3 regions of the Pseudoalteromonas sp. 19-MNA-CIBAN-0066 genome follow, and region 2 is predicted to be linked to each of the others. Evidence: predicted binding sites of a transcription regulator. Region 2 holds the regulator's gene; each other region holds the start of a gene.
The links. The regulator sigma-54, encoded in region 2, starts transcription at its own class of promoters, with help from an activator protein. The targets are predictions, from matches to a motif close to GTTGGCACGNNNNTNGNNT.
Positions count from the first base shown of each region.

Region 1: a site for sigma-54 is predicted at 1,375-1,393, ahead of AAEZ18_RS16470 (PspA/IM30 family protein). Genes of this name have one in related genera too.
Region 3: a site for sigma-54 is predicted at 7,496-7,514, ahead of AAEZ18_RS00270 (EF-hand domain-containing protein). Genes of this name have one in related genera too.

Region 1 covers NZ_JBEONZ010000044.1:127-10,551, forward strand. Annotated here, with positions in the region: gene dusA (tRNA dihydrouridine(20/20a) synthase DusA) at 214-1,182, shown strand; gene AAEZ18_RS16470 (PspA/IM30 family protein) at 1,436-2,116, shown strand; gene AAEZ18_RS16475 (PspC domain-containing protein) at 2,127-2,333, shown strand; partial or broken gene AAEZ18_RS16480 (hypothetical protein) at 2,370-2,695, shown strand; gene AAEZ18_RS16485 (copper chaperone PCu(A)C) at 2,774-3,283, shown strand; gene AAEZ18_RS16490 (DUF2333 family protein) at 3,292-4,278, shown strand; gene AAEZ18_RS16495 (TIGR04219 family outer membrane beta-barrel protein) at 4,282-5,058, shown strand; gene AAEZ18_RS16500 (TIGR03899 family protein) at 5,095-5,964, opposite strand; gene AAEZ18_RS16505 (SRPBCC family protein) at 5,933-6,487, opposite strand; gene AAEZ18_RS16510 (YgiQ family radical SAM protein) at 6,794-8,971, shown strand; gene AAEZ18_RS16515 (BON domain-containing protein) at 9,111-9,431, opposite strand; gene srmB (ATP-dependent RNA helicase SrmB) at 9,686-10,425, opposite strand, start outside.
Region 2 covers NZ_JBEONZ010000006.1:3,301-13,725, forward strand. Annotated here, with positions in the region: gene ptsN (PTS IIA-like nitrogen regulatory protein PtsN) at 1-6, opposite strand, end outside; gene hpf (ribosome hibernation-promoting factor, HPF/YfiA family) at 11-298, opposite strand; gene AAEZ18_RS05435 (RNA polymerase factor sigma-54) at 325-1,818, opposite strand; gene lptB (LPS export ABC transporter ATP-binding protein) at 1,888-2,613, opposite strand; gene lptA (lipopolysaccharide transport periplasmic protein LptA) at 2,610-3,155, opposite strand; gene lptC (LPS export ABC transporter periplasmic protein LptC) at 3,145-3,702, opposite strand; gene kdsC (3-deoxy-manno-octulosonate-8-phosphatase KdsC) at 3,699-4,250, opposite strand; gene AAEZ18_RS05460 (KpsF/GutQ family sugar-phosphate isomerase) at 4,251-5,222, opposite strand; gene AAEZ18_RS05465 (calcium/sodium antiporter) at 5,232-6,200, opposite strand; gene AAEZ18_RS05470 (ATP-binding cassette domain-containing protein) at 6,467-7,282, shown strand; gene mlaE (lipid asymmetry maintenance ABC transporter permease subunit MlaE) at 7,282-8,061, shown strand; gene mlaD (outer membrane lipid asymmetry maintenance protein MlaD) at 8,075-8,623, shown strand; gene AAEZ18_RS05485 (MlaC/ttg2D family ABC transporter substrate-binding protein) at 8,629-9,309, shown strand; gene AAEZ18_RS05490 (STAS domain-containing protein) at 9,302-9,595, shown strand; gene AAEZ18_RS05495 (BolA family protein) at 9,601-9,858, shown strand; gene murA (UDP-N-acetylglucosamine 1-carboxyvinyltransferase) at 9,872-10,425, shown strand, end outside.
Region 3 covers NZ_JBEONZ010000001.1:49,788-60,212, forward strand. Annotated here, with positions in the region: gene sfsA (DNA/RNA nuclease SfsA) at 1-320, opposite strand, end outside; gene pepB (aminopeptidase PepB) at 425-1,720, shown strand; gene AAEZ18_RS00230 (phosphoribosyltransferase) at 1,907-2,473, shown strand; gene AAEZ18_RS00235 (Crp/Fnr family transcriptional regulator) at 2,563-3,219, opposite strand; gene AAEZ18_RS00240 (YgjV family protein) at 3,497-3,733, shown strand; gene AAEZ18_RS00245 (FlgO family outer membrane protein) at 3,757-4,425, opposite strand; gene AAEZ18_RS00250 (amidohydrolase) at 4,539-6,212, opposite strand; gene AAEZ18_RS00255 (EF-hand domain-containing protein) at 6,336-6,572, opposite strand; gene AAEZ18_RS00260 (EF-hand domain-containing protein) at 6,580-6,816, opposite strand; gene AAEZ18_RS00265 (hypothetical protein) at 6,972-7,199, opposite strand; gene AAEZ18_RS00270 (EF-hand domain-containing protein) at 7,227-7,460, opposite strand; gene AAEZ18_RS00275 (HAMP domain-containing sensor histidine kinase) at 7,771-9,228, shown strand; gene AAEZ18_RS00280 (hypothetical protein) at 9,230-9,772, shown strand; gene AAEZ18_RS00285 (sigma 54-interacting transcriptional regulator) at 9,775-10,425, shown strand, end outside.

The DNA.
Region 1 (10,425 bases), on a different contig from region 2:
TATAAATGGTATCTATATTTTTTGCTTATTCTGATATAATAATGTTTGAATTTAGCGCAGATACGCCTGATTTTATATTCTAAAACACCCCTTTTGATTGTTCCCTACGGTGTAGTTATTTATTAATAATAGATCTAAATGTGTGTAAATAAGCAAAAAAGAGATATTTAAATTGAACGAAATGTACTTAAACTTATATAGCACGGTGTACCAATGAAACCACTCGATAGACGCTTTTCTGTAGCACCCATGTTGGATTGGACTGATCGCCATTGTCGTACTTTTCATCGTAAAATGACTAAGCATACAGTGTTGTACACGGAAATGATCACCACGGGTGCTATTTTGTTTGGCCGAGGCGACTACCTACACTTTAATCAACACGAAGGGCCCGTTGCATTGCAGCTGGGTGGCTCTGATCCACAGGCTCTTGCACAATGTGCAAAGCTTGCGGGTGAGCGTGGTTATGACGAAATTAACTTAAACGTAGGTTGCCCGTCAGATCGCGTGCAGAATGGTCGTTTCGGTGCTTGTTTAATGGGTGAGCCGCAATTAGTTGCTGACTGTGTGGCGGCAATGAAAGCAGAAGTAAATATACCTGTTACGGTTAAAACGCGCATTGGTATTGATGAGCAAGACTCGTATGAGTTTTTGTGTGCACTTATAGAAGCGTCGCATAATGTTGGTTGTGATGATTTTATTATTCATGCTCGTAAAGCTTGGTTAAAGGGGTTAAGCCCTAAAGAAAACCGTGAGGTACCGCCGCTTGATTATCCACGTGTTTATAAGTTGAAAAAAGATTATCCACAACTCGATTTAAGTCTTAATGGTGGCGTTAAAACAATTGAACAAAGTTTAGAGCATTTACAGCATATTGATGGTGTGATGATTGGTAGAGAAGCGTATAGCAACCCATTTATACTCAATGAAGTGGACGAAAAGATTTATGGTGATATCGCTAACACGCAATCTCGTCATGAAGTCGTGCGCTCTATGTATAGTTATATTGAAGACGAAATGCGCTTAGGAGCTAACTTTTGGCATGTTGCTCGTCATATGCTGGGGATTTTTCAGGGGCAGCCTGGTGCCCGTGGATTTAGGCGTCATCTGTCTGAAAATGGCCATGGAAAACAAGCCGACTTATCGGTAATGGATAAAGCTTTGAGTTTTGTACCTAAATAATCAGCTAAGTGAATAATTTAATAAATGAATAAATACAGCCATCTTCGGATGGCTTTTTTGATCCTAAAAAATAGTCAAAAGTTTAGTTTATTGGCTAATTACACTTAATCATATTCAGTTAAAAGTAACTTTAATTTATAAATTATAAGTTTAAGTTGCTGAATTTAATGTGTTTTACTGTTTATATTATTACTTGGCATAACTCTTGGAATCTAATTTGTGTAATCACTTAAAAAGTTAACAGGAGAATCTCATGGGAATATTTAATCGCGTAACCGATATTGTTCAAGCAAATATCGTGTCGATATTAGACAAGGCAGAAGATCCAGAAAAATTACTTAATTTAATGATCAGCGAGATGCAAGATGCACTTACTGAGTGTCGCATTACGACAGCGGCTTTGTTGTGCGAAGAAAAAACACTTAAACGTCAAATTGAAAATAAAAATAACAATTTAGTATATTGGCAGGATAAAGCTGAACTAGCAATAGAGAGAGGTCGAGATGATTTAGCAAAATCAGCTTTACTTGAAAAACAAGCCATTAGTAACACAGTTGTAGCAAAGCAGCTGCAACTAGAAACGCTGCAGCAATCAATAACTAAAATGACAGCGGATTGTCAGCGTTTGCAACAAAAAATAGCCGAGGCTAAAGCCAAGCAAACACAGTTAGTACAGCGGCACAATATAGTGGCTGCAAGGGGGCAAATAAATAGCCAATTACAAAGTGAAAAAGTTGCACATGCACTCTCTCGATTTGAGAAAGTAGAGCAGCGCGTAGAAGGTATTGAAGCACAGGTAGAAGCGTACGAGCTTACTGATTCAGAAAATACTATAGCTGCACAAATAGACGCTTTGGCGAAAAACGAACAAGTAGATGCAGAATTAGCTCGCTTAAAAGCTGATTTAAAAACTAACTTAAAACAGAGTGCTTAAGGAGATAATTATGAATAGTTTTAACAGCAAACGTGGTTGGTACAAAGATCCACTTGATAAAAAAATATCTGGTGTGTGCAGTGGTTTAGCGCAGCGATTAGATTTACCTGTGTGGTCAACACGACTTGTCACTATTTTATTATTTTTGAGTTTTCCGTTTGCAATTGCACTAGGTTATTTTATTGCGCATTGCTGCCTAGAAGAAAAAGCAATTTAAGCTAATTTACATTTAGATTGAATTAAGGAGAGCTAAATGAAAGCGTTAGCCGTATGTATAATTGTTTATTTACTATTTTTTACTGATGTTGTCTCTGCGATGCACTTTGATACTTGGCAATTACCGCTTTGGATTGCAGATACAAGTTGGATTGGGCTTGAGCTAATAGGAGCTTTAGCGGCTATTATTATTTTTGTAGCTGTTGCATACTAATAACGATAGGATTAGTTGGCGCAGCAGCAGTTGCATTAGTCGGAACTGTATTGGCATTTTTATTTGGATCGCTGATGATTGCTTGGCCGTTACTATTTATTGCGGTACTTTGCTGGTTAGTAGCTGATAACAAAAAAGTAGCATCTTAACTCCAAATTAACTGACTATTGCAACTGAACTATGTTAAATTTGATACTTAGCATTATGTTTTAACAAGGATTAGAGTGGTGATTAAACAGTGTATTTCAATTGTTTTGGTGTCGGTTTTAAGTCTTTTTTCATCATCATCGATGGCACATTCAGGGCATGATCACGATGCGGATGTTGCTATTATTAAGGTTAGTAATGCACAAGTAAGGGAGTTTTTACCTGCCACAACTTCAAGTGTAGGTTATTTAAGTATTATAAATCATAGTGATACTGTGGCTACGTTGACTAAAGCAACTATTGATGGCTTAGGTCGCGTTGAAATTCATGAGCACTCGCACGTAGATGGCATGATGAAAATGCAAAAAGTTGAATCGTTAACAATTAACGCCCATCAACAAATCGATTTTAAGCCTGGTGGCTATCATTTAATGATTTTTGAACCACAAGAACCGTTAAAAGTAGGCCAACAACGCAAACTCACACTATATTTTAGTGATGGCAACCGTGTATTTACCAATGCTCAGGTGGTATCGCTTGCATCACAAGCAGAACAATCACAAGCATCAAAACAACATACTCATCATTAGGAGGATCAATGTCACAACATAAAGGGAAAATAGTTGCTGCATTAGCTATATTACTAATTATTTTTTACGCAATAGCTGTTTATTGGAATACGGAGCCTGCTCGTTTTAATGTGGTAGAAAAAGCAAAGCAGCAAGCGCAGCAACGTAATGAGCAATTTGTTATTGGTTATACAACAACATCAACATTAATAACGGTAGCAAGTACGTTACTCGAAAAGCCAGGCGGTTATTTATCAAATGATGTTTTGCCGCCAAGTATAATAATGGACGATATGCCTGCGTGGGAATATGGCGCACTCGAAATGGTGCGTGATTTAGCCCTTTCTATGCGTAAAGATTTTAGCCGTTCGCAATCGCAATCAACTGAACACGAAGCTCTAAAAAAAGCACAGCCGCAGTTTAATATTAGCTCTGAAGCGTGGGCGTGGCCAAGCGCTGAAGGTGAGTACCAAAAAGGCATTGATTACTTATTGGTATATCGTACTCAAATAGCGAATGACCATGAGCGTGACAGTCAATTCTATGCTCGCGCCGATAACTTGCGCAGTTGGCTAAAAGAAGCTGAAAAGCGTTTAGGTAGCTTGAGTCAGCGTTTAAGCGCTAGTGTAGGCCAAGATAAAGTAAACACTGATTTAGCGGGTAATACATCAAATACACAAGCCACTTTTTCTCCATTACAACAGCAAGCTAAAACGCCATGGTTAGACATTGATGATGTATTTTATGAATCGCGCGGTGCTACTTGGGCTTTATTGCATTTCTTACAAGCGGTAGAATATGACTTTGCCGATGTGCTTGAGAAAAAGAATGCACGCGTAAGTGTGCAGCAAATTATACGAGAGCTTGAGGCAACTCAAGAAACAGTATGGAGCCCAATGATATTAAATGGGAATGGTTTTGGTTATGTAGCAAATCATTCACTGGTTATGGCAAATTATATATCTAGAGCCAACGCGGCTCTTATTGAACTTAGCGAATTATTGACCCAAGGATAGAAAATGAAAAAGTATTGTTTAGCAGCAGCCCTTTCAATGGCATGTTTAGCACCTGCAGCGCAAGCTGATACCTTACTAGGCTTGTATGTAGGTGTTGATGGTTGGAAAGCGGATAACGAAGGAAGCTTTTCTTATAAAGGAAATGCACTACAAGATTTTAATTTTGACGATGAAACCTTCGTAAGCTACTACGCTGCACTTGAGCATCCAGTGCCATTAGTACCTAATATTAAATTAAGATACACAGAGCTTGAGCTGGCCGGTGCTACAGAGCTTAATAGTCAGTTTATCTTTGGTGATCAGAGTTTTGAAAAGGGTCGGAATATTAATACAGTGAGTGATTTAACTCACATAGATTACACTTTTTATTACGAAATCTTTGATAACGACTTAATCTCTATCGATTTAGGTATAAATGCTAAACAGTTTGATGGCGAAATAAGTGTAGAATATATCCCTCAAAATAATGCAAGTGATAGTAAGCAATCTGAAACTGTCGAATTTTCAGGCTTTGTACCATTAGTTTACGGCCGTGCTGAAGCAGGTTTACCTTTTACCGGGTTAAGCGTGTTTTTTGAAGGCAGCTTTTTAGCAATAGACGATAGCAAAGTTCAAGATTACCAAATGGGTATTGCATGGGAATTTATTGATAACCTAGCAATAGATGTTGCTGTTAAAGCAGGTTACCGCTCAATGACATTAGAGCTAGACGATGTTGATGATATTAACACTAATATTGATGCATCGGGTCCATTTGCGGGCATTCAAGTACACTTTTAATTACACTGCTAATTAATAGTATATAGCGTGGTTTTGCTACTTAGTAGTATGCCACGCTAGTTCAAATTCACTCTCAAGTGCACTATTAAGTAACTGCTTATACACTTTATTTACCGGGTAGTTAATGAGTTTAGATAGCTCATCACCTGTTTGCGTAAACTTATAATAACTCAATACTAAATCGCTATTTTTTGCTTTTAACGTTACTTTTTGTGATAAAAACGATAACGTAAGTTCTTGCCCAGTTTTTAGTACCGCAGATTCAATCTCTTTTCGATATAGTAAATTTAAATCCATTAAAGTTAATATATCAGGAAAGCTAATCCCTGTTTTTCCTAGATTTAAAGATACTTTATTGCCCTTACGTAACAAATCAAATAGTGATGGTTTTTTATAAAACCCTAGTAAAATAAAGTGGCTATCGTCTTTTTCATTATAACCAGAGAGGGGTACACACTTTTGTAGAGAGTCAGCTTCGCGCTGGGTCATATGCTTAAGTGTTTGCAAACTTTTTATTGAGAAAGTCCCCGGGTTAAGCGTTTCACCGGTGAGTATTTTTGCCCAAAGTGACTGCATAGATTGATTTGAGGTATCACCACATAGTGCTACAAAGTGTTCTACCCAATCGGCATCGGGTTGTTTACTACTGGCTACGTCAGGACAAAAATCCATTGCCATAGCTAAAATTGTTTCTATATTTTGCTGTTGTTTAATGAGCAGTAAGTCTTGTCTTTTTTGTGCTCTAGCTAAAACTGTATTGTCGCTATTAATGCGATATAGCGGTTTAACCTTGCCTTGGGGGCCATAACTTTGCTCATTATTGCCTACTTTAATAATAGGATAGCCCAGTAACGACTCTATGGTATTAGCGAGATTAATTCTTGCTTGTGCGGTTTTGACTGCCATGATTTTCCATTATTGTTTGTGCATCACTTAGCTGCGCTACTGTTTTTAAATTATTGAGCCCCAGTGATACTGCGTTACTTAAAATGTGCTCACTAAGCACAGCCACATACCCAGAAACTAAAGGCAGCGTGGCTTGCCCCGTAATTTGAAAAGTAACCGTGACCGTTTTTGCATTTTGCGTAAATATTACTTTAGCGGCAATAATGTGTTCTTGAGCAAATAAAATATTCAACACCATTTTGTTTGCACTTAACGCTGTGGTGGTCATTTCACCTGCGCCCCATTTACTTTGCCATGATTGATGAGCACCAACCCCTGTGCTTGGCTCACCTAAGGAAAGTTCCACTGAGGGATCTAGCTTCTTCCAAGGCGACCATTTATGCCACTGCGAAAAATCAGTGATTAAGGGTTTTACTATGTGCGTATTAGCATTAATGTTAATACTCTTTGTTACGTTATAGCTCTGTGGTAGTAATAGGCCAATAACGATAAAAAGTAAGAGTAAAATTAATAAAAATTGCACTAACGTTTTTAATATTTTAATAAAAAACCTCAGATAAATTAGGTTACAAACTCGTAACTTATTATTAATCTAGCATATTAACTCGGGTGTGCTTAACTTTCGAGGTTAATTTTATAGCAGCTATTTTTTAATTGAACTAGATACTTAGCCACAACCTATGAAAAGTAATAGTTAATAGAGGTGTATGAGTGCTAAAAAATAACGAAACTTCAATTTAAAACCACGCGGCACAGCAAAGTAGTGCTCTATCAAGGTAGGTTGGTATAGGGTATAATTTGCGCCTTTTGTTATTAAACGGTCAACTTTATGAGCACACTTAAAGCTAAGCGCGGCTTATTCTCATACCCAAAGTATTGGGCAGAGTGTTATGGCACAGCACCATTTTTACCTACTACACGCGAAGAAATGGATGCACTTGGCTGGGATAGCTGCGATATAATTATTATTAGTGGCGATGCTTATGTAGATCATCCTAGTTTTGGGATGGCAGTAATTGGCCGAGTACTTGAGGCGCAAGGTTTTAGAGTGGGTATTATTGCCCAGCCAGAATGGGACTCTAAAGAAGCGTTTATGGCGCTGGGTAAACCCAATTTATTTTTTGGTGTAACCGCTGGCAACATGGACTCGATGATTAACCGTTATACTGCTGAAAAACGCATGCGCCATGATGATGCCTACACGCCAGACAACATTGGTGGTAAACGCCCTGATCGTGCGGTAATCATTTACTCACAACGTTGCCGCGAAGCGTATAAAGATGTACCACTTATTTTAGGTGGTATTGAAGCAAGTTTACGCCGTGTTGCTCATTACGATTATTGGCAAGAAAAAGTGCGTCGTAGTGTTTTGTTTGACGCTAAAGCCGATATTTTAATATATGGTAATGCGGAGCGCCCACTGGTTGAGGTTGCTCATCGTATTGCAGCGGGCGAAAGTACCGATACCATTCAAGATGTACGAGGGACTGCGGTTATTCGTAAAGAGCCGTTACCAGGCTGGCGTGGCAGTGACTCTACCGCTATTGATAAAATAGGTAAAATTGATCCAATTCCAAACCCGTATGGCGCAGATGATGTTGGCTGTAGCAAATCAGAATTTAAACAAGCAGGTATAGACTTAAAAGCCGAAGCCGCCAAGGTTATTACTATTCAGCCAGCGCGCCCTAAGCCATGGGAAAAAACCTACGTTAAATTACCTGCGTTTGAGCAAGTAAGTGTGAATAAGCCATTGTATGCACATGCTTCTCGTATTGTGCACCAAGAAACTAACCCAGGTTGTGCTCGTGCTATTTTTCAGCGCCACGGCGATCGTTCTATTTGGGTTAATCCGCCAGCATATCCACTAGAAACACATGAAATGGACGCTGTATTTGGTTTGCCGTATCAACGTATTCCTCATCCTAGCTACGGGGATGCAAAAATACCTGCCTACGACATGATTAAAACGTCAGTTAATATTATGCGAGGCTGTTTTGGTGGTTGCAGTTTCTGTTCGATTACCGAACATGAAGGGCGGATTATTCAAAGCCGTTCGCAAGAATCAATAATTGAAGAAATTGAGCAAATTAGAGATAAAGTACCCGGGTTTACCGGGGTTATTTCTGACTTAGGTGGCCCAACAGCCAACATGTATAAATTGGGTTGTACTAGCAAAAAAGCAGAAAGTACCTGTAGACGTTTATCGTGTGTATACCCTGAAATATGTAAGCATATGGATACCGATCATACGCCAACAATTGAGCTGTATAAAAAAGCCCGTGAAGTTAAAGGCATTAAAAAAATATTAATCGCCTCGGGTGTACGCTACGATTTAGCCGTGCAAGATCCACGTTACGTTAAAGAATTAGTTACTCACCATGTAGGTGGATATTTAAAAATAGCGCCAGAGCATACCGAAGATGGACCATTATCAAAAATGATGAAGCCAGGTATGGGAGCTTACGATCAGTTTAAAGCGTTATTTGATAAGTACTCAAAAGAAGCGGGTAAAAAACAGTATTTAATCCCATACTTTATTTCGGCGCACCCAGGTACTAAAGACGAAGACATGGTAAACATGGCTTTGTGGCTTAAGTCGAACGACTTTAAACTTGATCAGGTACAAAATTTTTACCCATCTCCAATGGCAAATGCGACCACTATTTATCATACCGAGATGAACTCACTGCGTAATATTAAAAATAATACCGAAGTAGTACCTGTGCCGAAAGGTGCGCGCCAGCGTCGTTTACATAAAGCAATTTTACGCTATCACGATCCTGCGGGCTGGCCAATGATCCGCGAAGCACTGCGCAAAATGGGTAAAGCTAACCTAATAGGTAAAGCGCCAAATTGCTTAGTGCCAGAAGAAGGGCGCGACGAAAGAGCTGCAAAAGGAAGTAGTCGAGGTGGGCGCCCAGCATTAACGCGCCATACTGGTTTTAGCCAATTTCATAAGGCCAATACAAAACCAAAGGTAGCGAGTAATCGCCAAAGAGCTAAATAGAGCTCATAGCTTAAAAAGTAGTTAGCCTGTTTGGCTTATTACTAAGCTTGGGCTTGATTACTGAATATATGAGCACTGAAAAAAATGCCGCTTATTTTGCAATAAGCGGCATTTTTTATGTAAGTTATTTAAGTAAAACTTAAATAATATCAATTTTGTTACGAATGATTTTTACGCCATCCATATTTTCTAAAAACTTTTGTGCCAACGCACGCTCAAAACCTGTTTGCGCTTTACCGTATAAATCTACTTCGCCATTTTTAACTTGTACGCGAATATCGCTTAGCGCTAAATTGGGGTTGGTACGCAAAGTGTGGGTAATCGATTGCTGTAAGTTAGGTTGGGTTGCTAGGCTGCTAACGACAACCATATTTGTTGTAGCACTCACTTTTGTAGCGCATGCTAATAAAAACAAACAACAAAATGATACTAAAGCGATAGTTAATTTTAAACGGCTCATAATCATATCCTTACATTGCAATTAATCGGGTAGCCAAATTAGGCAGAGTTACCATGATAGTTACAATTATCGTTCCATATTTAATATACTGAAAATAAAGGCTATTTTATTAAGTGGGAATTCAGGTGGGCAATTGTTACATAAAACTAAGTAGAGATTACATAGCCCTAAACCATGCAGTTATGGAGGAGCAGGCATTAAAAAGCCGACATTTTTGTCGGCTAATATAATACTACTTATAGTATGCGCTTAAGTTACTTTTTCTTTTTAACCTTAGCTTTTTTCTTCGCTTTCATTTTAACCGGATCTTTACGCTTTTTAGCCGGCGGCTTAGCTTCTTTATGCTTTGGCTCTAATCCTTTAATAACACGACGTTTAAGTTTTTGCTCAATATAGCGCTCTATTTTATAAAGAATGCCAATATCGTGCGCTTCAACCAGTGAAATAGCGATGCCTTTTTTACCAGCGCGGCCCGTACGGCCAATACGGTGTACGTATATATCGGCTGTGCGTGGTAGGTCAAAGTTTATTACATGGCTAATATCAGCCACGTCGATACCGCGCGCCGCTACATCGGTAGCAACTAATATACGGGTTTTGCCGCTATGGAAGTTTTCCATCGCTTTCATGCGTTTGTCTTGCGGCATTTCGCCGCGTAACCAGGCTGCTTTAACGTCGTTAGTTGTTAGTTCACCAATTAGCGTTTCAAGACGCTCACGGGTTTTAACAAACACTATGGCTTTAGTTACGTCTGGGCCATTAAGGGTATTAACTAACAGCTCAAGTTTATGATGATAGTCGTCGGCTAAATGTACCCACTGGTGAATTTTAGCCTTTTCTTTGCGTGACGATTCAGCTTCAAGCAATGCTGGATCGTTTAGCGTTGTTTCAGCAAATCTTTCAACACTGTCGCCTTCAAGGGTTGCTGAAAATAAAAAGCACTGACGACGATTTTTAGCTTCATCACAAATACGGCTCATTTCTTTTTTAAAGC
Region 2 (10,425 bases):
TTTCATAGTGTTAGTGTCGAGCAAACTTCTCTTTGTGTTTAATTACTTGACGATCGAGTTTGTCAATCAACGAGTCAATGGCAGCGTACATATCTTGGTGTTCGGTCGATGCAAATAGCTCAGCGCCACTTACAAAAATTGTTGCTTCAACTTTTTGACTTAATTTTTCTACATCGAGAATAACATGCACATTAGTTATGTGATCTGAGTGTCTTTGCAGCTTTGCAAATTTATTATTTACATAGTCTCTTAATGAGTCTGTAATGTCTACATGACGACCAGTTAAGTTTAGTTGCATCAGCATTTTCCTCTTTGTTGTACGTCTTAAATCAAGCTTTTACGTTGATTCGACGGGGGAATAGCCAGAGATTCGCGATATTTTGCAATTGTCCGTCTAGCTACTTTAATTCCTTGCTCAGCCAATATATCTGCAATCTTGCTATCACTCAATGGTTTGGCTAAGTTTTCTGCAGCTATCAACTTTTTAATCAGGGCACGTATGGCAGTTGATGAACATTCGCCACCATTTTCGGTGCTTACATGGCTTGAAAAAAAGTACTTAAGCTCAAAAATGCCACGTGGAGTGTGCATATATTTTTGCGTAGTGACCCGTGAAATAGTCGACTCGTGCATTTCAACTATTTCGGCAACATCGTTTAATACCATAGGTTTCATGGCTTCTGGGCCATGTTCAAAAAACGCTTGTTGCTGCTTAACAATACAATTAGTTACTTTCAGGAGTGTTTCGTTTCTACTTTCTAGGCTTTTAATAAACCATTTAGCTTCTTGTAAGTGCGAGCGAATAAATTGGCTGTCACCGCTGGATTTTACTGTACGAGACATAGCCGCATATTGGCTGTTAACACGTATTTTTGGCATGCTATCTGGGTTTAGCTCTACCACCCAGCGGCCTTTTATTTTTTTAACAGACACGTCAGGTATAACGTATTCAGACTCTTCTCTGACAATAGTATCCGCAGGCTTAGGGTTAAGCGTATGAATAAGTGTCATTATTTCTTTAAGCTCTTCTTCTTTGAGCTTAGTTTTTTTCATTAACGTACGATAGTCGCGAGCAGCGAGTAAATCGATATGATCAGTTAACACCATTTTTGTTTCGTTAATATAAGGGGTGTCTTTATCAAATTGATTTAATTGAATGCATAAGCATTCTTGCAAGCTGCGAGCTGCAATACCAACAGGATCAAATAATTGAATGCGCTTTAGCACTGCTTCTATTTCATCTAGTTCTACTTCGTGTTCGTCGTCAGTTTCTTGGTTAAAGCTTGCTAAAAGGTCTTCGCAACTGAGGGTTAAAATACCAGAGTCATCTACGGCTTCAACGATAGCTATGGCAATAGCTTCGTCGGTAGGGCTAAAAGGGGTGAGCTGTAATTGCCACATTAAGTATTCATGCAGGGTTTCGGTTGATGCACCTTGATAAATAGATTCATCTTCAGGCATTGGCCCTGATGAAGAGGCAGGCGCTGCGCTCATATATTCATCCCATGATACATCCATGGCCATGTCGTCGCTTATGGTGTCTTTATTTAGTGCTTCACCGCTATCTTGCTCATACTCGCTTGGGGTGTCGTCAGCAGAGGCGCTAACAGTAATGTCATCTGCTTTTTGCTCGTTTTTACCTGCTGATTCTTCCGTGTAATCTTGTTCATCAACTTCAAGTAATGGGTTGCTATCAAGTGCTTCTTGTATTTCTTGCTGGAGATCCAAGGTACTAAGCTGCAATAAGCGAATAGCCTGTTGCAGTTGCGGAGTCATTGTAAGTTGCTGGCCCATGCGCAGCTGTAATGATTGCCTCATTTATCTCTAACAATCCTTATAAATTGATATGATTAATCTTAGCAGATGCTTATAGTAATAACATAAATATTACAGTTTGAACTGCTCGCCTAAATAAACATCACGTACTGTTTTATCGTTTAATACAAATTCAGGAGTACCAGATGCAATTAGCTCCCCATGAGAAACAATGTAGGCTTTTTCACAAACATCAAGGGTTTCCCTTACATTGTGGTCGGTAATTAGTACGCCAATACCACGATTTTTAAGGTGTTCTATAATTTTTTTAATATCGAGTACTGAAATAGGATCCACGCCAGCAAAGGGCTCATCAAGCAATATAAATTTAGGATCTGCAGCTAAAGCACGTGCTATTTCTACGCGGCGACGTTCACCACCAGATAGCGCCATACCTAAGCTGTCGCGAATATGTTGCAGGCTAAATTCGTCCAATAAACTATTTAGGGTTTCTTCCCTGGCTTGTTTATTTAGTTGCTTACGCGTTTCTAAAATAGCCATTAAATTTTGATACACAGTGAGCTTTCTAAAAATAGAAGATTCTTGTGGTAAATAACCAATGCCTAAACGAGCACGGCTGTGCATAGGAAGTAAGGTAATATCGTTATCATCAATTAATATTTTACCTTTGTCGCTAGGTACTAAGCCTACAATCATGTAAAAGGTAGTGGTTTTACCTGCGCCATTTGGGCCAAGTAAACCAACAATGCTGCCAGCTTTTACTTCAAGTCCTACATTTTTAACAACTTCACGGCCTTTATAGCTTTTTGCTAATAGCTCTGCTTTTAATGTACTCATGGCTGACCTTTATTGAGTTTTTGTTCTTTTTTTACGTCTACAGGCACTAAAATAGTGTGTACCCGATCAGTTGAGTTTTCATCTTTTTCAGCACTTATAAGCTGTTGCTCTATATCATAGGTGATGCTTTTAGCCGTAATTTTTTGCCCAGCTTGAGAAATGTTTGCATCTCCTACCAGGGTTAAAAAACGTTTCGCTACATCGTAACGTACTTCGTTAGCGCTGGCGCTCATGACAGTACCATCTGCTTGCTTTTCTTCAAAATATGCAGGGCTGCCCGTGGCAATTAATAGTTGTTTATTATCGCCAAGTTCGTCGCGCTTATGTACTTCTAAACGATCGGCGGTGATACGACGATTACCGTGAATTATCTCGACGTTTTTCTCAAAAATACCAACGTTTTCTTTTAGTTGGCCTTCTTGGCGGTCAGCACTAATAGAAATTTGATTAGCTAATGGGGAAGTACTTTGCTCTGCCGCATTACTATTAAATACAAGTATAAGCGATGGAATAATAAGTATTTTTGCAAGGTTATTGGTCATAATATAGTGTTCGCGTATGGTTAATTAGTTTTATCACCTCGGTTGTTAAATTGGCTTCAAGGCCTTTACCGGTGATCTTTAAATTCGGTCCAGTTATAATAACGGGCTGTTCGCTACGCATAGTGAGTAGCATTATATCTACTTGAATATTGTCGGCGGTAATTTTGTCTATCATTGCGCCATCAATTAAGTTTTGGGCAGTTACATTACCCTCTAAAATTAATTGTCTTTCATCGTAAAGTGTTGCTTCATCAGCATTGATACGCCACGTTTTTTGTCTGTCGTCGTACAATATGAAAGTAGGTTTTTCGAATAAGGTAAATCCTAGCTGCTCGTAAAGCTCCGTTTTAACCGCAGTTACTTTATGGCTAATTTCACCGTTTTCGTCAAAAGCTGTTTGTTTTAGCTCAATGGCGGTGTAATCGGGTTTAGCTATTACTTCTGAGTCGGCTTTAGCAACCGTATTTACCTGAGTAAAATAAGGGTACCAAAGCCAAACCATACAGGTGATGAATAAAACGCTTAAGACTATGCGCGCTATATTCATGAACTGGTGCCTTGGCTAGTTAATGGTTTATTGTTTTCAAGCATAAGTAAGTCGGTTAGCTCTCTTACTGCACCAAAACCACCCGGCATTTGCGTAGTGTAATGTGCTAAGCGTTTAATTAGTGGGTGCGCGTCGTTTACTGCGACTGCAAAGCCAACTAACTCCATAACAGGCATATCAGGGCCATCATCACCAATATAAGCAATTTGCTCATCGCTCAAATTAAGCTTGTTTTTAAGTTCTTGGTAGGCAATAAGCTTGTTTTCTTGACCTTGATAAATATGCTGCACGGTTAAGCTGGTCATACGTTGTTGTACTATTTGCGAGTGCCTGCCGGTAATAACCGCTACTTCAAAGCCGCTGTTAATAAGTGCTTTAATACCAAAGCCATCTTTTGTATTAAATGCTTTTAGCTCTTCACCTTGGTTGCCAAGATAAATTCGGCCATCAGAAAATACGCCATCAATGTCGCATATAAGTAGTTTTACTTTTTTTGCGCGCGCTTTAGCGTCATCACTTAGCGCTTGATAGAGTTCTTCAAATTGCATTTATAATACTCCTGCTTTAAGTAGGTCTTGCATATTGAGTGCCCCAATAGGCTGATTATGCTCATTAATAATAATTAAGCCATTAATGCGTTTATGTTCCATGATATTAAGCGCTTGCGCAGCAAGCATATCTTGGGTTGCCGTGGTACACGATTTAGTCATTACTGCATCTATTGACGTGGTATGAATATCAACGCGTTGCTCTAAAATACGGCGTAAATCACCATCGGTAAATAACCCAGCGAGTTGCTGATTATCGTCAACTATGGCGGTCATACCTAAGCCTTTAGCTGTCATTTCAATCAGCGCATCTTTAATAGTTTGCGAAGTAGTTATAATAGGCGTATTTACACCGCTGTGCATAACATCTTTTAAGGTGAGCAGTAATCGCTTCCCTAAACTGCCACCGGGATGCGATAGTGCAAAGTCATCGGCAGTAAATCCGCGTGCTTCTAACAGTGCTACCGCCATTGCATCGCCCATAGCGAGTGTTGCCGTGGTACTGGCTGTTGGTGCTAAGCCTAATGAGCAGGCTTCTTTTTCTACTTTAATGCATACATGCACGTTAGCAAGTGTGGCCATGGTTGATTGTGTATTTCCTGTCATGGAAATAATTTTTGCACCAAGGCGTTTTAACACTGGAATAATATTAAGTACTTCACTGGTTTCGCCTGAGTTAGAAATAAGCATAACGACATCGTTTTTAGTGATCATGCCCAAATCGCCGTGGCTGGCTTCGCCTGGGTGCACAAAAAAAGCAGGGCTACCAGTGCTTGCTAAAGTTGCCGCAATTTTATGGCCAATATGCCCAGACTTACCCATACCAATAATTATAATACGGCCGCTGCAGTCATACATAAGCTGACATGCCTGATGAAAATTATCATCTACATATTGTTTTATATCAAAAAGTGCTTGGCGCTCGATATCAAGAACACGTAGCCCTTGCTCGATAAAACTTAGCTTGGTCATAGACAACTCTTACCCTATTTGACTAAAGATGTAACCTTGGTAAATCAAAAATGCGCTTAGCAGTAAACCACCTTCTACTCTATTGATACGCTGAGCGCCTCTAAAGTTCAATGACATAACAATAAGTGCCAAGGTTGCTGCAATCATAATCAGTACATCACGATTAGCAATAGAAGGGTCGATTATCGATGGATTGATAATACCGGCAAGTGGTAACACGGCTAAAATATTAAAAATATTTGAGCCCACAATATTACCCAGTGCTAGGTCATCTTCATTTTTAAGCACACCTGCAACAGACGCTGCCAGTTCTGGTAAACTGGTGCCAATAGCAATAATAGTTAAGCCAATTACCAAGTCACTTAAGCCAAAGAATTTTGCAATATCGACAGCTGAGCCAACTAAAAAGTGAGAACTAACAGGAAGTAATATCAAGCCCACAATGAGCCAAAAAACTGCCTTTTTAGTGGAAACGTTATCGGGTACTTCATCGCAGGCTTCGTTTACAAATGGATCGTTATTATTTTTAGCTCTTAGGGAGATAATAATAAGTCCAAAAATAAATACAACAAAACCAATAAGTAGGGCAATTGCTTCTGGGTATGAAAAATAGTTATCTGAAAAAATATACCAAGTAGCTAACGAAATAATTAATACCAAAGGTATTTCACGTTTTAAGGTGCTTGATGAAACAGACAACGGGCGCAATAAAGCGGTAATACCCAGTACTAATAAAATATTGGTTATGTTTGAGCCAACGGCATTGCCTATGGCAGTATCGGTTTTACCGGCTAAAGCGGCAGAAGCCGAAACCATCATTTCAGGCGCTGATGAACCCATTGCAACAACGGTTAACCCTACAATTAAAGTAGGCACACCAAAGTTTTTCGCCAGTGCTGCGGCGCCATAAACGAACTTGTCAGCGCTCCAAACTAGGCCAGCAAGACCAAAAATTAAAATAACAAATGAGGTAACCATTGTATTGAACCAGTTATTGAAAATACATATTGCGCGAATAGTAACAAAAGCCAATCTGAAAGTATAAATAAAACAGTGGCGAAGAGAGCGGTTAATCACTTATTTTATAAATATTTAGGGTATGCTATGCAAAGGTTTAAGCCAAGGTTAAGGTGGTTTGAGCGAGCCTTATAACTGTTTTGGCAATTACATTACAAAATCTTACGAATTGTTTTTTCCATCTTGGTCGAAAAAGCCTTAAAATAGGAATACGAGTGAATATTGTTATGGAGAGCGACTTGTCGCAATCAATAGTAGAAGTCAAGGATGTTTGCTTTTCAAGGGGCGATAGAATCATATATAAAAATATGAGTTTTAGTGTTCCTAAAGGTAAAATCACTGCCATTATGGGGCCAAGCGGCATTGGTAAAACTACCATGTTGCGTTTAATTGGCGGTCAGCTAAAGCCTGACTCTGGTGATATTTTATTTGAAGGCAGTAGCATTCCAAAAATGTCACGTAAAGCCCTATATGAAGCGCGTACCAAAATGAGTATGCTTTTTCAAAGTGGTGCATTATTTACTGACATGTCGGTATTCGATAATATAGCTTTTCCGATTCGAGAGCACACTAAGCTAAGTGAAGACCTTATTCGTTTAGTGGTATTAATGAAGTTACAAGCTGTGGGTTTACGAGGCGCTAAAGATTTAATGCCGTCGGAGTTGTCAGGTGGTATGGCTCGCCGTGCAGCTTTAGCCCGCTCTATAGCACTTGACCCTGAATTAATTATGTATGACGAACCATTTGCAGGCCAAGACCCTATTTCTATGGGAGTACTGGTAAAGCTTATAAAATCACTTAATGAAGTGCTTGGTTTATCGTCTTTAATTGTGACCCATGATGTGAACGAAGTCATGAGCATTGCCGATCACGTTATAATAATTGCCGATCAAGGTGTTATTGGCAGTGGATCGCCAGAACAAATGCGTCAACACGAATCTCCTTTGGTACAGCAGTTTTTAAAAGGCTTATCGGATGGTCCTGTGCCATTTCATTTCCCGGCACAAACATATGCAGATGAGTTGCTTGGAGAGAATAAATGATGTTGAATTTTCTGCAAAAAATAGGGCATAAAACACTAGGTCGTTTTGCAGCGCTAGGGCGCTCAGCGAACATGTTATTTGGTGCACTTGTGCACATACCTAACTTTAAAAAAGGCACCCCCTTACTCATTCGCCAGCTTTATATGGTGGGCTCACAATCGTTGCTCATTATTGTGGTGTCGGGGTTGTTTATTGGCATGGTATTAGCGCTGCAAGGCTATACAGTGCTGGTTGGTTATGGTGCAGAGGATAGCTTAGGCCCTTTAGTTGCGCTGAGTTTGCTCAGAGAATTAGGTCCTGTGGTTACTGCATTGCTATTTGCTGGGCGGGCGGGCAGTGCGCTCACCGCTGAAATTGGCTTAATGAAAGCAACCGAGCAATTGTCATCACTCGAAATGATGGCCATTGATCCATTGAAACGTATAATTGCACCGCGTTTTTGGGCTGGTTTAATAAGTATGCCGTTGTTAGCATTAATATTTTCGGCAGTGGCTATTATTGGTGCCCATTTAGTCGGCGTTGATTGGCTAGGCGTTGATACCGGAAGCTTTTGGTCAATTATGCAATCACAAGTTTCGTTTCAGCAAGACATACTCAATGGCATAATTAAAAGCGTTGTATTTGCTATTGTAGTGACCTGGATCGCCCTTTATAAAGGATATGATTGTGTACCAACTTCTGAGGGGATCAGTAAAGCAACCACAGAAACCGTGGTGCACTCATCTTTAGCAGTGTTAGGGTTTGACTTTCTTTTGACAGCGGTAATGTTTACCAACTAGTAGGGTATAGATAATGAATTCACGGAAATTAGAGATTTTAGTTGGTTTTTTTGTCGCATTAGGCATTTTAGCATTTGCTATGCTTGCGCTTAAAGTGGCCAACACTGGTATTAGTGGCTCAGGTGACACATACACACTTAATGCTAAATTTGAAAACATAGGCTCATTAAAGCCCCGTGCACCCATTAAAGTGGGCGGTGTGGTTATTGGCCGGGTAGAATCTATTTATGTTCATCCGCAAGAATTTTTACCAGTTGTTAATATGACCATTGATGCACAGTATTTATGTCGTTTTTCAGACACTAGCTCAATCTCTATTTTAACGTCAGGCATTTTAGGTGAGCAGTACTTAGGGATTAACCCTGTTATTGCACCAGAATCTGCAGAGCAGCGTTGTTTAGGTTTAACTGTGGTACATAACGAACAAGATCAAGCAATTGATGATTTATTTGGCGTAGAAAGTAAAGCGCTAGGTGACGGTGGATCTATTACCGATACTAAGTCTGCCTTAGTGCTAGAAGAGTTAATTGGGCAGTTTTTATTCAACCAAGGTAGTGAGTAATTATTATGTTGAAAAAGTTTTTAGTTATTGCAGCGCTTAGTACCCTAACGTTTGCACAGGTAGTTAAAGCTGCCGATGTTAAGCTAACAGATCCTAACAAAATGGTACGTCAAGTGGCAGATAATACCTTTGAGCGGATCACAAAAGATCAGCCATTAATTATTAAAAATAATGAGCATTTACGTGTCATTGTTGAAGAAGAATTAATGCCCTACATTGACTACAAATATGCGGCACTGCGAGTGTTAGGCAGCGAAGTATCAAAAGTGCGTGCAATAACCGATGAAGCTGAAAAAGCGCGCGCAATTAAAGATATTCAGCGCTTTATTGTGGTATTTAGAGAGTACCTAGTAGCAACGTATGCAGGTGTTTTTACCCAATACACCAACCAACAAGTCGAGTTTGGCGCACCACAACCTTTTAAAGGTAAAGATGTGGTGGTAGTAAAAACCAAGATCATTGAAGCGGGTAAACCCGATATTAAAATTGACTTTAAAGTACGTGAAGATAGAAGTGGTGAATGGCGTGCTTACGATATGATTGCAGAAGGTATTAGCTTACTAGATGCAAAGCAAAGTGAGCTACAAGGCATGTTACGCCAACAAGGTATTGACCACGTAAGTAACCTTTTAGAGCAAAAGAGCCAACTGCCAGTACAGTTTAGAGGCAGCGACACCAATGACTAAGTTGGTGATAAGCCAAGTTGATGAGCAACATTTTCGAGTCAGTGGTGAGCTTACTCGAAGTTCAATTGGCGATGAAAAAGGCCTGGGCAGTCAGGCAATAACCAAGCATAAAATCTGCTACTTTGACCTTAGTGACGTATCTAGGGTTGACACAGCAGGCTTAGCTTGGTTAATTCACACTTTTGCGCAGTACAAGCAACAAGGCATTCGCCTTGAGTTGCAAAATCCACCTGAACAATTGCAAAATTTAATGCAATTGGGTCAAGTTACAACCCTATTTGAGTGAGAGTTATGGAAACTAGCCAAGTCGAAATATTATTACGCGATGAACTTCAATTAGCAGAAGTACATGTTAAAGCCAATGGTAGCCATTATGAAGTAATAGCTGTTGGCGAATGCTTTGACGGTTTAAGCCGAGTGAAAAAGCAACAGCTAGTTTATGGACCATTAATGAATACTATTTCAGATGGCACCATTCACGCAGTATCAATTCGCGCTTTTACTCCTGTAGAGTGGAAACGCGAACAAAAATTTATTTTACCGCAATAAAAAAGGCCCCTACATGGATCAATTTGTAATTCAAGGTGGCACTTCGCTTGCGGGTGAAGTTACTATCTCTGGCGCTAAAAATGCGGCACTTCCTATTTTATTTGCCGCATTATTAGCCGATGGTAAAAGTACGTTTACTAATGTACCGCGCTTGCGTGACATAGTTACCACCGAAGCGTTATTAAAAACCTTAGGTGCGAGTGTTAATTGGCAAGGCGACACGCTTGTGATTGACGGCGCAACAGTGGATAAAACACTTGCTCCGTATGACCTAGTTAAGCAAATGCGTGCATCGGTACTGACACTCGGGCCTTTAGTGGCGCGTTTTGGTGAAGCACAAGTGTCACTCCCTGGTGGCTGCGCTATTGGGGCTCGACCTGTGGATATTCATATTCAAGGTTTAGAGCGCATGGGCGCACAAATCAACGTAGAAAACGGCTATATTAATGCCAAAGTAAATGGTCGCTTAAAAGGCGCTGAAATCTTTATGGAGATGGTTAGCGTTGGCGCTACTGAAAACCTATTGATGGCCGCGACCTTAGCCGATGGCAAAACTGTGCTTGAAAA
Region 3 (10,425 bases), on a different contig from region 2:
AATTGCTCATAATTGCTAAGCTCACTAATAAGATTGGCATTTATAGCTTCAGCAACCACTTTATTTGCCACTGCGGTATTAACGCAAATAAGTTGCGATAAACTATTTTGGGTGAGCTCTAACGATTGCGGGTATTTGCGTTTGCTATTAGTACTGGTGGAGTAAAAAGCATTAAAACCGGGTTCAGCGCAGCCAGTCATTTTACCTGTATTGGCACAATGGGCGGTAAACTCTGAGCCATCACTGAGCTGTAAATCAGCTAAAAAACGTTTATAGCGTTTTAATAAGGTGGCTGATTGCAGGGCAGGTTGGTACTTCATAATAACTTCCGTAGCGTAATTTATGTTATTTATCTCAAGCTGTTGGGAACTCAAGCGCTCTATAGTAAACTCGGTGGCACATTTAAGTGCAAGGATATTCTAACATGAGTGAAAAATTTGTTGTTCAACTAAGCGAGCAGTCAGCACCAAGCCATTGGGGCGAAAACGCGTCGTTATCTTTTAATGAACACGGGGCAACCGTTCATTTATCTGAGCAAGAAACATTAAAAAATGTTCAAAAAGCAGCGCGTACTATTGCTACTCAAGGCGTAAAAGCTGTTGAACTAACTGGCGATACTTGGTGTACCGAAAGCCAGTGGGCGTTTTATCAAGGGTTTGTAACGCCTAAATCGTTAAATGGCGTTACCTTTGTTGACAACGCACAGTCAGATATTAAAGAGCTAGGTAACTTAAAAACCTCAGCTATTTGGGCTCGCGAAATGGTTAACGGTACTGCCGATGACATTTACCCAGAAAGCCTTGCTGAAAAAGCCGCTGAATTTATTCAATCGTTAGCGCCTGAGCATGTGAGCTACCAAATTATTAAAGGCGATGCATTATTAGAGCAACAGTGGATCGGTATTCATGCTGTTGGCCGTGGTAGTGTTCGCCCGCCAGTTTTACTTGAGCTTGATTACAACCCAACAGGCGACGCAAATGCGCCAGTAAGCGCTGCGCTTGTAGGTAAAGGGATTACGTTTGACTCAGGCGGTTACTCAATTAAGTCAAGCGAAGGTATGCTAGGCATGAAGTGCGATATGGGCGGTGCTGCTACAGTAACGGCTGGTTTGGCACTGGCTATTAATCGCGGTATTGAAAAACGTATTAAGCTGTTTTTATGCTGTGCAGAAAACTTAATTTCTGGCCATGCTTATAAATTAGGTGACATTTTAACGTATAAAAATGGCACTACAGTTGAAATTGTAAATACTGATGCTGAAGGGCGTTTAGTATTAGCTGACGGCTTAATGGCCGCAGGTGAGAGTGGTGCGCCATTAATTATTGATGCTGCAACACTAACTGGCGCTGCGCTAGTTGCTGTTGGCCAAGAGTACAATGCTTTGTTTGCACTTGATAAAGAGCTAGTACGTGAAGTTGAAGACTTTGCTTCTCAAGAAATGGAAGCTGCGTGGCCATTACCACTTGAAAAGTGGCATCAGCAAAACTGCCCATCGGCTTATGCCGATACAGCTAACAGCCGTGCGCAAAAAGGCGGTGGTTATGGTGGTGCATCAAATGCGGCTGGTTTCTTATCGCGCTTTGTAGCAAATGATGGCAAAGGCTGGGTGCATATTGATCTGGCAGCTGCATTTAATATGAGCAGCACTAACCAATGGGCTGCAGGCGCTACCACACAAGGCATGCGTACTGTTGCTCGCACCTTGTTAGAAAAAGCGTAATATTTGCAGAGTTAGTTTATTAAAAAATTATAATAGGCACCGTTTGGTGCCTATTTTTTTGTGCTGCAAACAAGCATTTTGATTTAAATTACGGTAAAATCCCTCGCCTTAGATGTTTGAACGTTTCATTTACAGCTTTAATCTAAGCTGCGCTCAAATGTTGTACTCACCACTGGGATCCTAACTATGTCAGATAAGTGCTATATCACGGCTCAACAATTACTTGAAGATTCATTTCGCGTAGCAGCGCAAGTGTATAATGATGGCTTTCGTCCAGATTTCATTATTGGTATTTGGCGAGGTGGTGCACCCATAGGTATTGCAGTGCAAGAATTTTACGATTACAAAGGCATTGAAACCGATCACATTGCGGTACGTACATCGTCTTATTATGGCATTGGAAAGCAATCTAAAGAGATAAAAGTACATGGTTTACACTACATTGTAGAAAATGCTAATGCAGGTGACTCATTACTCATTGTTGATGATGTGTTTGACTCTGGCCGCAGTATTTTTGCATTAAAAGAAAAGCTTTCAGAGCTAATGCGTTTAAACTTACCGCGCGATATTCGCATTGCATGCCCTTACTACAAGCCTAAAAACTCTAAAGTAGACATGAAGCCAGATTACTATATTCATGAGTCTGAAGAATGGCTAGTGTTTCCGCATGAGTTATCGGGTTTAACACCGGATGAAATTATTGCTGGCAAATCAGACCTAGCAAAAATACATGACATTTTGCTAGAAAAATAATCAACCTGCATAAATAAAAAAAAGGCCATTAAGGCCTTTTTTTATGGATAAAACTTAACGTTTCAACCTATGTAACCTGATGTAATAAATTACAATTGCGCAAAGCTATCTACATATTGGCTTAGGCGCGGTATATCTACTGCTAATAAACCTTGGGTACTTCTTTGTACTAAGCTTTTTTCTACGAGTTCTGTTACAACGCGCCTGTAAGCGCGCTCAGTGGTTGCAAAACGTTCTGCTTCGGCATTTACCGTAGGATACGCACGCAGCAATGTAGGGTTGTTGTTCTCGGCTCTTAGTAGGCAGTCTTTAGCTATGTTATAGCTCAGTGGCAGTAATAATTTATCTAGGTTTATTTTTTGATTTTCTTGAAATTTAGCCGCTATAGTTTGTGCTGTGTATAAACTCAGCTCAGGTTTTTCAAGTAATAACGCACGCCAATGCTTTAACTCAATTAAATTATAAGTTACATCGCTAAAACAGGTTACTGTATAAATGCAGGGATTATTATTGAGCGCTTCTATTTCACCAATGAGGGTGTTATTGCAATCGAGTTGACCAAGCAGCAGGCGTCGTCCGTTACCTACATCGTAACTAAACGACACAGTTCCGCTGCGCACAAGTACCAACTTAGTTAAAGGTTGGTCTTGTTGTATTAATATTTCTTTTTTTGATTGCTGATAACTACTACCGGCAAAGGTAAGTAGTTGTTCAACAAGATAACTGGAAAAATGGTATTGAAACATCAATCATACTCTTCGGACAATTGTCCTATTTATTGCACCTTAATGGCGATAGCATCAAAGCTCTAAGAAATTATGTTAAATTAATTAACATATCAGGTGCTGCTAATATAATGGGCTGGCACTGTTGGACTAATTATTTGAGCAGTATAGCTGCTGATAACCAACAGAGTTTTAAGCCATTTATAGGTTAACTTTTATTTAGCTGTTACGTTGCTGTACAGATTCAATGTACTAAAGTTTAATATGCAATGCTAACCTAAAGCCTAGGAGAGAACAATTGAGTTGGGAATATTTAGGTTATATAGCATCTGCTTTACTGGTTGCATCGTTAACAATGACCGACGTGGTAAAGCTGCGTTGGTATAATTTATTTGGGTGTATCGCCTTTACTATTTATGGCTTAGCTATTGGTGCAGTACCCGTTGCCTTTACTAACGGCTTACTCGCGTTTGTAAACGCGTATCATATTATTAAATTATACCGTAATAAACAGCCAGAGCCTAAAAAGGATTAGCCTAAGCTAATCCTTTTTGGTTTTTATAAGATTGCGTCAAGCGCTATGCCGTCAACGCGGCGAGTGGGATATAACGACTCAACCACAAAACTAGGCACAAATCCTTTAGCCGAAGACACCACTACCTTTGACTTAGCGCCAATAATACGTGCGTTTACAATAACACCGCGATTGGTATAAGTAAGTGTGCCAGTCAAAGTGTATTCAATATGCGGGTAGCCTTTAATTTCTCGACCATTACGACTAAATGAAAAGTCGCCATTTGGGGTTACATGTACAGTACCTGTGTGTTTGTAATCTACAACAGATAATCCAAACTCTTGTAGTTCAGTAATAAAGCTCTCAGCTAAATGGTTACCAAAAATATTAGTTGTTTGTAGGTTATCATCTAAATTTACAAAAGAAGTAATGGCAATAGGGGTATTACTATTTATGTAATTCATATTTTCAATTAGCTTCATGGCTAATTGTTCGGTGTAATTACTAAGTAATTTACTGCTATTTATTGGGCGGTAATTTTTTTCTGGAAACTGCCAGTTACTCACGCGAGGCGAGTCATTTTGAACGTGCCTTTTGTTATGAGAATAGTCATTATGAGGAGCGTGACCATTGTAAACAGGGTGACTAGAACAAGCTGAAAGTGAAAGGGTAAAAAGTGCCGATAAAGTAAGAGATATTTTTTTAGATAACATGTTTTCTTCCTGAAACATAAGGGGATTTTTAAATACCCCACTTTATCGACACACTTTTTGATTACTTTAATTAAATTTTATCATTAATTTGTTATTTTCAGTTTGTATTCAGTTTATTGCGCAGTCACAGCCTCTTTTTCGTAACGAAGTTTGCCTGCAATCCATGTTTGTAATACGTTTATTTTATATAGTTCATCAACCGGGGCTTTAAAATAATCTTTATCTATTAAAATAAAGTCGGCCCACTTTCCTTGCTCTAAACTACCCACTTTAAACTCTTGATGCGCTGCATAAGCGCCGCCTAGGGTAAAAGCACGCAGTGCGTCTTCACGGCTTAATACTTCGCTAGCGCGCCAGCCCTGGGTTGGTTGTTGGTTGTGATCCATACGAGTAATTGTTGCATACAAGCCATCAAAAGGATTTGCCAATTCTATTGGGTAGTCAGATCCTGCTGCAATCACTGACCCTTGTTTTAAAAAGGTTTGCCATGCATAAGCACCCGCTAATTGCTTTTCGCTTAAGCGTTGTTCTGCCATGTGCATATCAGAGGTGGCATGCACTGGTTGCATTGAAGGAATAATTTTTAATGTTTTAAAGCGCTTAATATCATCAAGCGTTACTATTTGTGCATGCTCCATACGGTTACGTAGTAAAATTCCGCCGGTTGCTTTAAATACATTTTTATAAGCATCTAATACAACGTGGTTAGCTTTGTCGCCAATTGCATGGGTGTTGGCACTAAAACCGCTTTTAAAACTAAGCGTAAATAGCTCTTCTAGTTTTTGCTGGGTTTCGAGCATTAAGCCATGGTGGTTTTTTCTGTCGGCATAATCCTCAATTAGCGCCGCGCCACGCGAACCTAATGCGCCATCAGCATAAACCTTAACGCTGCGAATAGACATAAAGTCGTTGGCATCTTGGTATCGACCTGCTTTTAACATGGTTTTTAAATCAGGACTCGCGCCACTGAGCATTGCCACAATACGCAGTGGTAAATTGCCTAGTTCACCGCGTTCTTTGTATAATTCCCAAGTGGTTTTATCTATACCCGCATCATGGGTTGAGGTAATCCCTAAACTTAATAAATGATTACCGGCAGCATCTAAAGAGTCACTAAGAGTTTGTTTTGATGGTTTTGGCATAAATTGTTTAATTAACGATTCTGCTTTATCTACAAATATACCAGTAGGATTGCCAAATTCGTCTTTAATAATTTCGCCGCCTTCTGGCGATTGGGTGTTTGCAGTAATACCCGCAAGCTCTAGGGCTTTGCTATTTACCCAAATAGCGTGGCCATCAATTCTCGATAGTACAATAGGGCGATCGCTCACTACTTTGTCTAAATCGGCAGCGGTAGGAAACTGCTTTTTTTGCCACAGCTCTTGATTCCAGCCACGGCCAATAATCCAACCTTGTTTGTTATTTGCAAATACCTTGAGTTTATTAGTAACTTCATCAATAGAAAGCGCACCGCGTAAATCTAATTGTGACAGGTTATTACCTAAACCAATAATGTGACCGTGTGCGTCAATTAAACCCGGTAATAGCGTATTGCCATGAGCATCAATAAGCTTTGCATCAGGAAAGCTATTTTTTAGCGTATCGCCGCCAAGTTTAACTACTTTACCGTTTTTTATAACTAAAGTAGAAAACTGCTGCACTTCACCTTTGTACAAAGGTGTGTAGCCGTTGGCGTTGTAAATAACTTTAGTTTGCGCAATCGCAAGGCTTGAGCCTGCGCAAAGGCAAGCGAGTAGCAAAGGTTTGATTATTTTTTTGAGTGGCATAGTGAGCTTATTTTTATTGTTAATGGCTTTAACATAACAAACTCACTTTTATAATACCAACCACTTGAGGTGGTTGGATTGTTATTTGTGCAGAGTAAGCCAGTTAATTTATTGGTAAATTAATTACTGACTTGCATAAAGTGTAAATTCGCTTAAAGAAAGGTGGCCGTCTTTGTCTTTATCGTAACTTGCAAAACGAGACCATAGGGCAGGGTCACTGGCTGTTTCTGCTCGGCTTAATAAGCCGTTTTGGTTACGATCAAATTTTTCAAATTGCTTGGCAATGTTATTGCTGCTGGCAAAGCTTGGTGTGCTACAAATACTAAGCGCAACGAGCGCTATATAGCTTATATTTTTCATAAATTACTCAGTAGAGGTTATTCGTAAGATAATTTTTAAATTCAACCAATGAAATTTTATTATCTTGGTTTTTATCCCATTTGCTAAAGTTGTTTAGTAAGTGCGGTTGAGCCTCAAGCTCATGGTGAATTAAATAGCCGCTTTGATCTGTATCAAGGTGATCAAAACGTTGCTTTACATCAAGTGCTAATGAATTAAAGCTTAGTAATAATAAGCAACTAACTAAACAAGCGCGTATCTTCATGGTGCTCCTTCGCAAAGCTCATTTTAATGTCATTCGTAATAAAATAAAGTACTTGCCATAATTTAACGCCCAACATTAAATCCATTTACACACTCCCTCAGGGGTTATAGCAAATACTTTTAGTTAATTTTACAAGACCAAACTTGAATTTAAACTTAAGGCTTAAACGCCTCAAACTCTTTTTTAGAGATCATTTCATCGTTATTTACATCTAAATCAGAAAACTGTTTCATTACTTCTTTATCTTTTTTGGCTTCGGTAATAGATATTTTTCCATCCATATTTTTATCTAAAAAAGCAAAACGAGCATTAAACGATGAAGCCAGGGCAGTAGCACTAATAACTAAAAACAGTAACGAAAATGCGGCTATAAGCTGTTTCATAAAAAACTCCTTTGGTTACTAGGTTAGTTACTTAATAAACTGTTTAAACTCATCTAGCGACAGCTGACCATTTTGATCAGTATCTATTTGTGAAAAGTTTTCATGAAGTACGGCGTCCTCACCAGCTTCAGCTTCGCTGAGAGTACCGTTACTGTCTTTATCAAGTTCATTAAAAGTAGCTTGTACATCCATTGCCAGCGCGTTAGCGCTCAAAAAGCCTAGCGCAACGATTGGCATAATAATTAAAAAGCGATTACTCATGGTCATTTCCTTATAAGATAAACTTAGATTAACTATTACAAAAACGATGCCAATTATTTTTACCGTTTAAATTCAGTTACTTATGGTTTTTGGTGTTATAGGTTAAGCAAGTTTTACAGGTATCTGTGTGTTTTTTGCAACGAAATTTGGCTTATAAATAAAGAAGCAATATAAATCAAAGAGTTGAGTTGTTGCTGTTTGGCAACAGGCGGCTTTGCAGTACGAATAACAGATATATAAATTGATTCAGCTAGTGTATAACTTAAACGCTTAATAATAGGCTGTTTAAAGTTACTAAAGGATGGATGCAATGCCAGCAGCGATGGCTGAAAAATACAAAGCAATACTTAATTGGCGCCCTAATTTAATTAGCCAGTTTGTAATGAGTATGCTGCTGTCGTTATTACCCTTATCGTTAGTGGTTATTGTATTTTTAAATGCGCTTAATAAGCAGTTAGCTGTAACTCAGCAAATTGTTAGTAATAACTACCAAGTAACTAAATCGTTTAATATTTTAAAACAAGAACTCAATAGTTTAGAGCGCGCTACTCGGCAAAATTGGGTACTAAAAAGTGAGTCACTCGATACGCTCATAGTTGATAAGTGGCAAGCATCGCTACAAAGTATTGAAGATCTTACACGTATAGCGCCCAGTAAAAGTCACACCGCACAATGGCAGCGTTTAACGAATACTCTGCAACTAGCACACACTCGACTTGTTGAACAAAAACAACAGCAGGTAGCCTTGTTTTTACCTATTAGCGATTTACTCGCCGAACTTACCTTATGGTTACGCGATAAAAGCGAAACCCAAATTACTAATAATCAAAAAGAAATAGCGCAGTTACAAACTTCATTTATTAACTGGCTGGTGGCGCTAATTCCGCTAACACTCTTAGTAGGAGGCGGTTTTTTGTGGCGTATAAGTGGCCGCTTAAAAAGCCTGACTAAAATTATTGGTAAATTAGGGCAAGGTGACTGGCAACAAAAAATAGCCGTGCAAGGCTCAGCAGAGCTAGTTGAATTAGGTAATAAATTACAATGGGTGCAAGCTCAGTTACATATACTTGAGCAGCAAAAAGACACCTTTTTACGCCACGTTACCCACGAACTTAAAACACCTCTAGCCTCAATGGTCGAGGGCACCGACTTGCTCAGCGATGAAATAGTTGGCCCTATAACTAAAGAGCAACGCGCTGTACTTGAGCTTATTAGCCAGTCTATGGTGCGCCTTCGTACTATGATTGACAGCCTACTTAGTTATAACGCGATTCGTACTAGTAAAGACAGCGTAAGTGAGGTTGAGTTTAATCATTTAATTAATAAAATTAATAGTCATTTTGAGCACCGCCTAACAGCCCGAGAGCAAACCCTTATTTGGCATAACAACTTACCTAATAAGGCGCTTGCGTTACCTGGGGAGTTAATTGAAATGATTTTAGTGCAATTAATTTCTAATGGCTTAAAGTTTTCACAACACGGGCAGGCAGTATCTATAGCGTTAACCTTTGAGCACAGTAAGCTAAAAATGGCGATAAGCGACGAGGGATGCGGAATTAAAGAGCACGAAAAAGCACATGTTTTTAGCGCATTTTATCAAGGTAAGCATAGCAAAAATGTTACGCTACAAGGCAGTGGCTTAGGCTTAACTATTGTTAAAGAGTCAGTAGAGCAATTAAACGGACAATTATTAATAGAGCAAAATGAACCCCAAGGTTGTCGATTTTTAATTACGCTTCCCATAATAACAAATCAAGGAGTTAACTAGCATGACCTCGCGTTTAATGGCTATTTTATGTGTGTGTGGCAGTGCCATCATTTTATCGGGGTGCAAAACTAATAACCCCCAACAGCAAGTGGTTGATAGCCCAGTGGCGCAAACGCAAACTAAAGTAACGAGCGATAAAAACAGCCAGCCAAGCCCAAAGCCTCGGCCTAAAAGCGATCCTATGTATCCCCCTGCGGAGCAAGTAATAGCCTGGCATGCTAATAAATGTGGTGGTTTTAAGTTAACCCCAGATAACAAAGATTTTGTTGGCGAAAAAGAACTAAAAAACTTTTTTCAATTTATGTGTTTAAACACTAGTAGCGATCCTAATACGGTAATGAGTAAGTTACTTAAACTTGACCAAGCTTACTATTGGCCAGACGATATAAAACAGTATTTATGGCTACAAAAACAACAAGTAACACTACAAATAAATGCTAAAAAAGAGCAGCAAGCACTTAATAATAAAATGCAACAAACGCTCTCGTCATTAGCAACCATAGAGCAGCAACTGTTATTACGCGAAGAAACTAAGGAGCAGTAGTTATGCCAGCAATAAAACCGCAAGGTGCAAAAGTATTATTAGTGGATGACGATGCCAGCTTATTAAAATTGCTCGCTATTCGTATCGAATCAAAAGGCTACGAGGTTACCACCTGCGAGAGCGGCCTAATTGCGTTACAAATATTAAAAAGCCAAGTGTTCGATGCCGTAGTAACCGACCTGCGCATGGACGAAATGGATGGCATGGCACTGCACCGCCAATTGCAAAGCCGCTATCCGGCATTGCCCGTTATTATGATGACAGCGCATGGCTCTATTCCTGATGCGGTAGAGGCTACCAAACAAGGCATTTTTGCATTTATTACCAAACCAATAGATAAAGACGAGTTATTCGACAGCTTAGCAAAAGCGATAGAAATACACGGCGTAAATGCCGATGAAATAATACCCACTAGCAATATAGTTACTCGTAGCGGCGCTATGCTACATTTGCTAGAGCAAGTTAAACTGCTAGGGCCAACGCAAGTTAACGTATTAATATCGGGAGCCAGTGGTACGGGTAAAGAGTTATTAGCTCAAGCTATTCATCAGCATAGCCATGTAAGTAAAGGCCCATTTGTAGCGATAAACTGCGGCGCAGTACCGGGTGAACTGCTAGAGTCAGAATTATTTGGTCATAAAAAAGGCTCGTTT